2 regions of the Paenibacillus barengoltzii G22 genome follow, and region 1 is predicted to be linked to the other one. Evidence: predicted binding sites of a transcription regulator. Region 1 holds the regulator's gene; the other holds the start of a gene.
The links. The regulator Rex, encoded in region 1, represses fermentation and respiration genes when NADH is low (regulators of the CRP and FNR family bind a similar motif). The targets are predictions, from matches to a motif close to TTGTGAAATATTTCACAA.
Positions count from the first base shown of each region.

Region 2: a site for Rex is predicted at 3,314-3,331, ahead of C812_RS14285 (flavocytochrome c). Genes of this name have one in related genera too.

Region 1 is NZ_KE159652.1:1,350,750-1,356,597, forward strand. Features, by position in the region: gene dinG (ATP-dependent DNA helicase DinG) at 1-1,647, shown strand, start outside; gene C812_RS06370 (redox-sensing transcriptional repressor Rex) at 1,689-2,333, shown strand; gene C812_RS06375 (amidohydrolase) at 2,330-3,628, shown strand; gene C812_RS06380 (cell wall elongation regulator TseB-like domain-containing protein) at 3,689-4,174, shown strand; gene C812_RS06385 (hypothetical protein) at 4,429-4,962, shown strand; gene C812_RS06390 (AAA family ATPase) at 4,955-5,848, shown strand, end outside.
Region 2 is NZ_KE159653.1:1,324,875-1,330,722, forward strand. Features, by position in the region: gene C812_RS14275 (ABC transporter ATP-binding protein) at 1-1,435, shown strand, start outside; gene C812_RS14280 (ABC transporter ATP-binding protein) at 1,428-3,206, shown strand; gene C812_RS14285 (flavocytochrome c) at 3,417-4,973, shown strand; gene C812_RS14290 (hypothetical protein) at 5,107-5,304, shown strand.

The DNA.
Region 1 (5,848 bases):
GACTTTTGGGAGACAGTGGCCAGTGAGTCGGAATCCTGCTTGGGCCGCTCCTGTCCTTGGTTCCGCAAATGCTTCTATCATCGCGCAAAACACGAAGCCGGTGTCGCGGACGTGGTGATTACGAACCACTCTAAGCTGTTTACAGACATCCAGGCGGGACATCAGCTGCTGCCGGGCTACGAGCGATTAGTAATCGATGAAGCGCATCATTTAGAGGATGTGGCCGGCAAGCATTTGGGGATTCATATGAAGTATTTTACGGTTGTGCATACGCTGACCCGGCTGTATAAAGACAGCAAGACGGGGCAATTGGCCAACCTCCGCAGCGCGCTCGAAGCGTCAGCCGCGGAGAAATCCTCGGAATGGTGCTCAGTCATCGACGGGATCTATCCTACGCTGGTGGATGTGAAGGAGAGCTGGGACAAGCTCAGCGAGCTGCTGTTCAGCTTAATGCCTGACCGCAGTGACGCCGCGCCTGGTGATCCCGGACAGTTCGTGTACCGGTTGCTGCCGAACCGCAAGCCCAAGGATTGGGAGACGTTGACCGCGCTAGAGAATCAAATTTATGTAGGTCTCGGCGACGTGCTTCGGAAAGGGGAGCGCCTTCTGTCCGAAATCCGAGAAGAGCAGGACGATTATGCAGCGGAGAGCTTGATCACCGATATTAGCGGGTTGTTTAAAGATTTAGCCGGAGAACGGGAAGCGCTTCGCTTCTTCATGAAGCTGGAGAGCGAGGATACCGTCTATTGGATAGAAGCGAACGGGAACTTCCGCAGCCGGTCGCTGCAAATGTATGCGGTGCCGATTGATGTCAGCGCTCAGTTGAAGCAATTTTTCTTCGATCGGAAGAAGAGCGTCGTCATGACGTCTGCGACTTTATCTGTGGATAAATCGTTCCAATATATGATTGAGCAGCTTGGCTTGACGGAGGCAGCGGAAGAGGATCGGCTGATCACCGCGATGCTGCCATCGCCGTTTAATTACCGTGATCAGGCGCTGCTGGTGATTCCGCGCGATTTTCCAAGTGTGAAAGGCAGCGTGGGGGATGACCATTTCATTAACACGCTGGTACAATCACTGGCGGATGCCGCGGTGGCGACACAGGGGCGCATGCTAGTGCTGTTTACATCGTACAAGATGCTCAGGCAGGTGTATGACCCGCTGAAAGAACGGCTTGTAGCGGAGGGCATCACGGTGATCGGGCAAGGGATGGACAGCGGCAGCCGCACCAAGCTGACCCGGCGCTTCCAAGGGAACAGCGCATCGGTGCTGCTCGGGACAAGCAGCTTCTGGGAAGGGGTGGATATCCCTGGCGAGGCGTTGACCAGTTTAGCGATTGTACGCTTGCCGTTCCAGCCGCCAAACCATCCGCTGGTGGAAGCGAAGAGCGAACGCCTGCAGCGGGAGAAGAAGAATCCATTCATGAAGCTGTCTGTCCCGCAGGCGGTCATTCGCTTTAAGCAAGGGTTCGGACGGCTTGTCCGTTCGTCGCAGGATCGCGGCATCGTGATCGTTTATGATACCCGGATCCTGGAATCATATTATGGAAAATATTTCTTATACTCATTGCCTGGACCGAAGATGGAGCATATGCCATTAACTCAAATGGTGCCGCGTATCTCGGAATGGTTAAATCCCGAAGCCTAAGCCGCTTCATAGATCGTAATGGAGAATAGGGGGAACAATGCATGAAGTCAGATAAAATTTCGGACGCTGTCGTCCGCAGACTGCCGGTTTACCTGCGTTTTTTAAATGAACTCAGCCGCCGTGAGGTGCCAACGGTGTCCTCCCAGGAGCTTGGACAGAAGCTGGATCTTAATCCGGCGCAAATCCGTAAGGATTTAGCTTATTTCGGCGATTTTGGCCGAAAGGGGATCGGCTACGATGTCGCTTATTTGATTGAGAAAATTCAACAAATTTTAAATCTGGACCAACAGATTAACGTTGCGCTGGTGGGCGCCGGGAATCTGGGCCAAGCCCTTTCGAATTATAATGCGTATTTGAAGGATAATATGAAGATTGTTGCGGTGTTCGACGCTTCGCCGGCGAAAATCGGCAAGCAGATCAACAACATTACGATTCAGCCGATCGAAGAGCTGGCGGAAACTGTTCGAGCGAAAAATATCCGCATTGGCATCATCACCGTACCGGATACAGAAGCCCAACGGGTGGCGGATGAGCTGGTGGCCGCCGGAATCGGTGCGATTCTGAACTTCGCGCCAACGATTCTGAAGGTTCCGCCGGAAGTTCGGATTCATGCGGCTGATTTCACCACAGATTTGCTGAGCTTGGCTTACTACTTGGAAAACGGAAAGGAAACAAGCAACGTATGAGTCGGAAATGGTTAATTAAGAACGGGACGTTTGCCGTATTAGATGCGGAACGTCCTGTGGTTGACGGATATATGCTCGTTGAGGGCGATACGATCAGCTATATCGGGGAAGAGCGCCCGGAAGGCGTGGAAGGCGCCGAGACTTTGGACGGCAAAGGCTTGTTGTTCCTGCCGGGCCTAATCAATACCCATGGCCATGCGGCGATGTCGCTGCTGCGCGGTTACGGAGATGACATGGTGCTGCAAACCTGGCTGCAGGAGAAAATGTGGCCAATGGAAGCCAAATTTACGGCAGCGGATGTGTATGCCGGTACGGCATTGTCCGTGCTGGAAATGCTCAAGGGCGGGACGACGACGTTCCTGGATATGTACGATCATATGGACGAAGTGGCCAACGTCGTGGAGGAATCAGGCATTCGCGCCGTGCTGATGCGCGGAGCCATCGGTTTGTGCTCCCCGGAAGAGCAAGATCAGAAGCTCAAGGAAGCGATCGCGTTTGCACAGAACTGGCACGGCAAGGCAGAAGGACGCATCACCACGATGATGTCACCGCATGCACCGTACACCTGCCCGCCAGCCTTCATCGAGAAATTTGTGCAAGCTGCCCATGATCTCGATTTGCCAATGCATACGCATATGTCGGAGACACGCGCCGAGGTAGAGCAGAACGTGAACGATTACGGCGTCCGTCCGGTAGAGCATTTGTTGAAGCTGGGGATGTTCTCCCGCCCAACCCTGCTTGCCCATGCGGTGCATTTGACCGACGAGGAAATCGATATCTTGGCATCCCACGGGGTTACAATTTCGCATAACCCGGGCAGTAACTTGAAGCTGGCCAGCGGTGTCGCCCGCGTACCCGAACTCTTGAAGAAAGGCGTAGTGGTATCGCTGGGGACCGACGGTCCGGCGAGCAACAATAACCTGGATATGCTGGAGGAGATTCGTTTGGCTGCGCTGATCCATAAAGGCGTATCCGGCGATCCAACGGCGGTTCCGGCACTGGAAGCCTTGAAGATGGGAACGGAATACGGTGCAAAATCAGTCTTCTTGCAAAATACAGGCAAGCTGGCTGCAGGCATGAAGGCAGATATTATCGCCTTGAACACGGAGCAAGCCCATTTCCTGCCGAGAACGGATTATATCTCCCATACCGTTTATTCCGCAGGGGCCAAGGATGTGGAGCATGTCTGGGTGAACGGCAAGCAGGTTGTCAAACACGGGGCTTGCTTGACGCTGGATGAGGAACGTATCCGCTACGAGGCGCAGGCGGCGTTTGAGGGACTGCTGGCACGATAATGAGCGGCGCGCGGTTTCCAGAAGGAGGCTGCTTGCATAGGAAGGGAAAGGAAGAGAAGCTTGAGGAAGCGAACGAAATGGATCCTGCTGTCCCTTGTGATCCTGTTGATCGTGCTCCTGGGTCTCCACCGGTTTTATCTATACATTCATGAGGATACGTGGGAAGCCGAAAGAGCCGCCATTCAGCAGGCAAAGCAAGAGACAGATCTCGTCCGGGGCGACAAAGTTTGGAAGTCGGTATGGGATGAAGTCATCTGGGTCGTACAAGGTGAAGATGCTTCCGGTCGTCAGATGATGGTCTGGCTGCGGGAAGGACATGATCCGGAGGTACGCCTACTGGCTGATGGCAAGTCCGAGAGCCAAATGCGTGAGATTATCAAACAATCGTTGCCGGGGATCCGAGTGGTTCGGCTGCTGCCAGGCATTTACAATAATCAACTGGTGTGGCAGCTGTTCTATAAAGAGAAGGACCACCATTACTACCGGTTTTTCAGTTTCACGACCGGCGAGGCTTTGCCGGAAGTGTTCACCCTGCCGAATCGCTGACGGGGAGTCTATGAATGAATCATATCTAACGGTTTCGTTGTTTAGGCGAAGAGCCTGAATGGCGGAACCGTTTTTTATGTTTGGCTTGAGAAATTGTAGCATTTCGGGTTAGAACTACTAGGCTTTATTTTTAAATATATTCACACATTCCTTCGAATTTATATATACGATGTGATATACTGATACTTGTAGTTTTGATATACGTGAATATATATAATATAGTAGATTATTTATATAGATAAGGGGGACATCACGTGAAACTGCGTATTGGACCAATTGCTGCAAGCATTGCTATTTCCGCCCTTGTATTATTTGGTGGATGGTTCTTATATCGGCAGTGGGCGATTGAGCGTCCGCTGGAGAATATTGTGAAGAGTGTAGATGGGGTTAATCATGTCGATATGAATGTGAAGGCGGATGAGCTGGAACTGAAGCTGAATTTGAAGCCCGGGACGGATTTGGGTGAATTGGTTCGGCACATTGAAAAGAACGGGGAGAAGCAAATCGGCAGCCGTACATTGAAGCTGAATATCGAGGATCATTCCTCGCCGGAGCTTGACCAGTTGTGGGAAAATGCGATGTTTACTGTCGCCCAGGCCATGGAAAATAAGCAATATACCCAAATTACGGCTGCGCTGAAACAGATGGAGCAAGAGAACAGCAAGCTGCAGGCTACGGCGGAAATGGATGAGAAAAACGTGTACATCACCTTAACAGACGGACAATACAGCAAATTTATTATTTTGCCGCGTACGCCGGAACGGATGGGGGTATGGCCAAATGCGTAAATGGATCATTGAAGCTGCTCTTGGCTTTATACTTGTACTCATCGTCTTTTTGGCGTTCATTGGCGTGAACATCATTCCACTCGTTACGGCTATCGTGTTATTTGGCGTGGTATTTGCCATGCTCAAAATGCGGGGCGGCATCACGATTGGAGCGGCCCAGGAACGGAAACGCAAAAAGCGCGGACCGGCGAAGCTGACCTTCGAGCAGATTGGCGGTCAGGAGAGCGCCAAGCAGGAGCTCTGCGAAGCGCTGGATTTCATGGTGCGCCATGAGGAAATCAGCAAGTTTGGCATCCGGCCGATTAAAGGGATATTGCTGACCGGTCCTCCTGGAACCGGCAAAACTTTGCTTGCCAAAGCAGCGGCGCATTATACAAACGCGGTGTTTGTGGCCGCTTCCGGCAGTGAGTTTGTAGAAATGTATGTTGGCGTGGGGGCTAGCCGGATTCGTGATCTGTTTAAAGAAGCGAGAACCCGCGCGGCCAAGGAAAACAAGGAAAACGCGATTATTTTCATTGATGAAATCGAGGTCATCGGCGGTAAACGTGAAGGCGGACAGCAGCGGGAATACGATCAAACGCTCAACCAGTTGCTTACGGAAATGGACGGCATTTATACGTCCGATACGCCGCGGATTTTGCTGATTGCTGCAACCAACCGCAAGGAGATGCTGGACAGTGCGCTGCTGCGGCCGGGCCGTTTTGACCGACATATTCAAGTGGATTTGCCGGACAAGAAGGGACGCCGCCATATCCTCGAACTGCATGCCGCGAATAAACCGCTGCGGGAGGACGTCGACTTGGACAAAATCGCCGAGGAATCGTTCGGCTTCTCCGGCGCTCAACTGGAAAGCGTAATGAATGAAGCGGCAATCTATGCGATGCGG
Region 2 (5,848 bases), on a different contig from region 1:
GGAATACTACGACCATAACCGGACCGGGGACCTGATGACCAAGATGACCGGGGACTTGGACATGGTGCGGCACTCGATGGCGTGGATCATCAAAACGATTATTGAATCGCTGACGATCTTTATTGCGGCCGTCGCTTATTTTTTCACCATTGATGCCGTGTTGACGCTGTGGCTGCTGGTCTTGGCGCCTCCCATCTTCGTCGTGGCTTACATCTTCGCGAAAAAGGTCCGTCCGATGTACGTAGATCTGCGCGAGCGGTTGTCCCAACTGAATACGATCACCCAAGAGAACATCTCGGGGAACCGCGTCGTTAAAGCCTTTGCTCGTGAAGAATTTGAAATTGAGAAATTTACCGATAAGAACGTTCACTTCTCTGAAGCGAACAAGAAAGCAGCGCTCGTGTGGCTGGACTACTTCCCGTACCTGGAGACGTTCGCCCAAGCGTTTAACGTGATCTTGATGCTGGCCGGTGGATATTTTGTCATGCAGGGAAGGATTACGTTCGGGGAATTTTCCGCGTTCTCCGCACTGATCTGGGCCGTGTCCAACCCGATGCGCAACATCGGCATTATCATTAACGATATCCAACGTTTCTTCGCCAGCTTGAGTAAGATTGTAGAAATTTATTACGCCAAACCCAAAATCGTCAACGAGCACAACGCAATCGATAAGCGCCGTTACGAAGGACGCATCGAATTCAAGCACGTCAGCTTCAAATATGACAGCAACGAAGTGCTTCACGATATCAGCTTCTCGGTGAATCCGGGAGAAACGATCGCCATTATGGGCTCAACCGGTTCAGGCAAAACGTCGCTCGTGAACCTGATCCCGCGCTTTTACGACGTATCCGATGGGCAAGTGTTGGTTGACGGCGTGGACGTCCGCGAACTGGAGCTTGATGAGCTCCGCAGCAACATCGGCATCGCGACCCAGGACGTGCTGCTGTTCTCCGATACGATCGACGGAAACATCGCTTACGGCGATCCCGAGCTGCCGGAGGATCAAACGAGAGAGTATGCCAAACTTGCGGCGGCGCATGATTTTATTACGAAAATGCCGGAAGGATATGACACCATCGTTGGGGAGCGCGGCGTTGGCTTATCCGGCGGGCAGAAGCAGCGGATCGCGCTGGCTCGGGCGCTGGCGGTACGCCGGCCGATTCTGATCCTCGACGATACTACATCCGCGGTAGACTTAGAGACCGAGGAGCATATCCAGAAGAGCTTGCGCGAGCTGAACTTCCCGTGCACGAAGCTGATCATTGCTCAGCGTGTGTCGACCACGGCCGAAGCAGACCGTATTCTGATTCTGGACGGCGGACGGCTGATTGAGGAAGGCACCCATGCCGAATTGCTCGCGAAGCGCGGCTATTATTACGATGTATTTATGCTTCAAAATGAAGGGATCGGAAGGACGGTGAGTAGCCATGGCTAGAAATAAGTTCGATGTGGATGAGAATCTAGAGTCTCCTTTTGATATAAAACACTTCAGACGTGCCATGGTGTACATCCGGAAGCAGCAAAAGCCGATGATCATCGCGTTCGTGCTGAGCGCCTTGTCTGCGGCGATCGCGCTGTCCGCGCCGCTCATTATCCAGCATGTCGTTGACGTGACGATTCCGCAAAAAGCGTTTGGCGCGCTGGTCGGATGGTCTGCGCTGATGTTGCTCACGATCGTGGTCAGCGTTGAGCTGGCGACAATCCGCTCCCGGATCATGACCCGGGTTGGCCAGGATATCATCTTCGATATCCGGACGGATCTGTTTAAGCATCTGCAGCAGCTGCCGTTCAAATATTACGACGACCGTCCCCAAGGGAAAATTCTGATCCGCGTCGTTAACTACGTCAATGCGGTATCCGACGTGTTGTCCAACGGGATCATCAACTTTATTTTGGAGATCGTCAACTTGATCTTTATCGCTGTGTTTATGTTCGCGGTGGATGTTCGGTTGTCGTTCGTCACCTTGGCCGGATTGCCGGTGTTCCTCGGCGTCATGCTGCTGATCAAAACCCGGCAGCGCCGGGCATGGCAGGCTGTATCTAACAAAAGCTCTAACATGAACGCCTATTTGCAGGAGAGTATCAGCGGGATTGGCGTGACGCAAATTTTCTCCCGTGAGAAGCATAACGAAGGCATCTTCACTCGCCTCGCCGGCAACTACCGCAAGGAATGGATGCGGGCGCTGCGCTACAACGCGCTGATCCCGTTCTCCGTGGATAACCTGGCGACGATCGTCACGACATTGATCTATATGGTTGGCTTGCTTGCGATGGGGCCGCAAGGCGTGACCTTCGGGGTCATCCTTGCGATGAGTAACTACGCAGCCCGCTTCTGGCAGCCGATCCTGAACTTGTCACAGTTGTACAACAACTTTATTAACGCCGTAGCGTACCTGGAACGGATCTTTGAAACGCTGGATGAACCGGTGACGGTCAGCGACGTTCCGGGGGCGAAGGCATTGCCGCCAGTACAGGGCAACGTCCAATTCAAAGACGTTACGTTTGCTTACGATCCCGGCCTGAACATTCTGGAGCACCTGAACTTTGAGGTCAAAGCCGGGGAAAGCATCGCCCTCGTCGGACCGACAGGTGCGGGCAAAACCACGGTCGTGAACCTGATCTCTCGCTTCTACAATGTGAGCGAAGGCGCGATTCTGATCGATGGTCACGACATCTCGCAGGTGACATTGAAGTCGCTGCGCAGCCAGATGGGGATTATGCTGCAGGACAGCTTTATTTTCTCGGGTACGATCATGGATAATATCCGCTATGGAAAGCTGGACGCCACCGAAGAGGAAGTCATTGCTGCGGCCAAAACCGTCTGCGCTGACGAGTTCATCCGCGAGTTTGAGCAAGGTTACTACACGGAAGTGAATGAGCGCGGCTCGAAGCTGTCCCAAGGACAGCGGCAGCTCATCTCGTTCGCCCGGACGCTGCTGGCCGATCCGCGTATTCTGATTCTGGACGAAGCGACCTCTTCGATCGACGCCAAGACAGAGCGTCTGCTCCAGCAAGGCCTAAACGAGCTGCTCAAGGGACGCACCTCATTTATCATCGCGCACCGGCTGTCGACGGTGAAGAACTGCGACCGCATCATGTACGTCTCCGACAAGGGGATTGCCGAATCCGGCTCGCATGACGAGCTGATGGCCAAACGCGGTCTATACTACCGCTTGTATACCGCGCAGAAGATGGAAGCTGTGTAGAGCATGCCAAAATAAAGGCAATTCCGCCAAGCTATTGGGGTTGGTGGAGTTGCCTTTTCGTTTTTTTTGGCGCAGGGAAGATCAAAACTTGTTTGATAGCTGTTTGATTGTGAAAAGTTTCACTTACCATAACAAGCCCTTATGTTATCCTCGCCAAGGGGAACGAAAGAGAAACAGCTCCCCTATTAAGACAAAAGTGGAGGGTTTATCATGCAAAAGAAAGTAACAGCAGCACTCATTCTCGTCTTATCCTTGATGCTGGTCATCACGGGATGCGGCAACAATGGGAACGAGCCTCAGAACCAGGCTCAAGATCAGAACCAGACGCAGGCTGGGGGACAGACGAACAAGGCCAAGGAAAGCGAAGCCGAAGCCGTAGCCGGCGCATCCGAAAAAAGCTATACGCCCCACGATCAGTTGAAGGATAGCTACGATATCATTATCATCGGCGCAGGCGGTGCTGGCATGACCGCGGCACTTGAAGCGAAAGCGAGCGGCATGAACCCGGTGATTTTTGAGAAAATGCCGGTGGCTGGGGGCAATACAACGAAATCGTCCTCGGGCATGAACGCCTCAGAAACGAAATTCCAAAAGGAACAAGGCATTGAAGACAGCAACGACAAGTTCTATGAAGAGACACTCAAAGGCGGCCATAATACGAATGATACCGAACTGCTTCGTTACTTCGTTGACCATTCCGCCGAAGCGATCGATTGGCTTGATGCCATCGGCATCCGCTTGAATAACCTGACGATTACCGGCGGTATGAGCGAAAAACGCACCCATCGTCCGGAAGACGGCTCCGCCGTGGGACAATACCTGGTGGACGGCCTGGTGCGAAACGTTGAAGAACAAGGCATTCCGCTGTTCGTCAACGCCAACGTCAAGGAAATTATTCAGCAAGACGGCAAAGTGAGCGGCGTGAAGGTCGTTTTGAACGATACCGAGGAAAAAACGATTACCGCCAAAGCTATCATCGTCGCAACCGGCGGTTACGGGGCGAATCCGGAAATGATCACCGAGTTTAGACCGGACTTAAAGGGATATGTCACGACCAACCAAGTTGGCAGCACCGGTGATGGCATTACGATGATTGAGAAGTTGGGCGGCGTTACCGTGGATATGGATCAGATCCAAGTTCACCCAACCGTTCAACAGGAGAAATCCTATCTGATCGGCGAGGCCGTGCGCGGTGAAGGTGCGATTCTAGTTTCCAGCGAAGGCGTACGTTTCTACAATGAAATGGATACACGTGATAAGGTGACGGCTGCGATCAATGCCCTGCCTGAGAAATCAGCCTACCTTGTTTTTGATTCCGGCGTAAAATCCCGGGCTAAAGCGATTCAACAATATGAAAAGATGGGCTTTGTGATCCAAGGTGACACGATTGAAGCTTTGGCTGAGGCCATGGGCGTACCGGCCGATGCTTTGGCGAAGACGTTGGAAACTTGGAATGCCGCTGTACAAAGTAAAAATGACGCCGAATTCGGCAGAACCACCGGGATGGATTATGATTTGTCCGGCGCACCGTATTACGCCATCAAAATTGCTCCCGGCATCCACTACACCATGGGCGGCGTGAAAATCAACACCAACACGGAAGTGTTGAACAAGGACGGCAACCCGATCCCAGGCCTGTTCGCCGCTGGCGAAGTGACCGGCGGGTTGCACGGGGATAACCGGATCGGCGGCAACTCCGTAGCCGATATTATCATCTTCGGACGGCAGGCCGGCGTGAAGGCGGCCGAGTTCGTGAAGGCGCAATAAGCAGAACGATCCTGAGATAGGACCCGTCAAGGCTTGAACTCCCAGGAGGTTGAGCTTTGGCGGGTTTTCTTTTTTTGCGGAAAGGAACTTTGGGAATACTAAGTAACCACACACAGTATAGGAGGTGCGTCAGATGAGTAAAAAAGAGGACTACGCCCAGCAGCAACTGGAACGAGCCAAAGCGAAGGACTCCACCGACGAAGGACGTAAAGGCGCCTTCATGATGAAAGACGCCTGGAACCAAGACGGCAACCCCGCCGCTGCAACGGACGACTTCGGCCCCGTGATGAAGCCGGAGGCCCCGCCGACGTTGAACGGGAAACCGTTGTAGTGCGATTACGGCCACGTCAGGCCCATACTGTACATGATTTTTTCGAGTACATTTCGCCGAAATCGCTGGATTGGGGCGCATTGTACTCGATTTTTCATGTACATTTTGCGGTCACACACGCATCTGGGCCGATTCTGTATGATTTTTCGAGTACATTTCGCCCAAATCGCTGAATTGGGGCGCATTGTACTCGAATTTTCATGTACATTTCGCGGTCCCACACGCATCTGGGCCGATTATGTATGATTTTTCGAGTACATTTCGCCGAAATCGCTGGATTGGGGCGCATTGTACTCGATTTTTCATGTACATTTCGCGGTCCCACACGCATCTGGGCCGATTATGTATGATTTTTCGAGTACATTTCGCCGAAATCGCTGGATTGGGGCGCATTGTACTCGATTTTTCATGTACATTTCGCGGTCCCACACGCATCTGGGCCGATTATGTATGATTTTTCGAGTACATTTCAGCGAAATCGCTGGATTGGGGTGCATTGTACTCGATTTTTCATATAGAATCCCCCCTACACTGCGCAGCACGG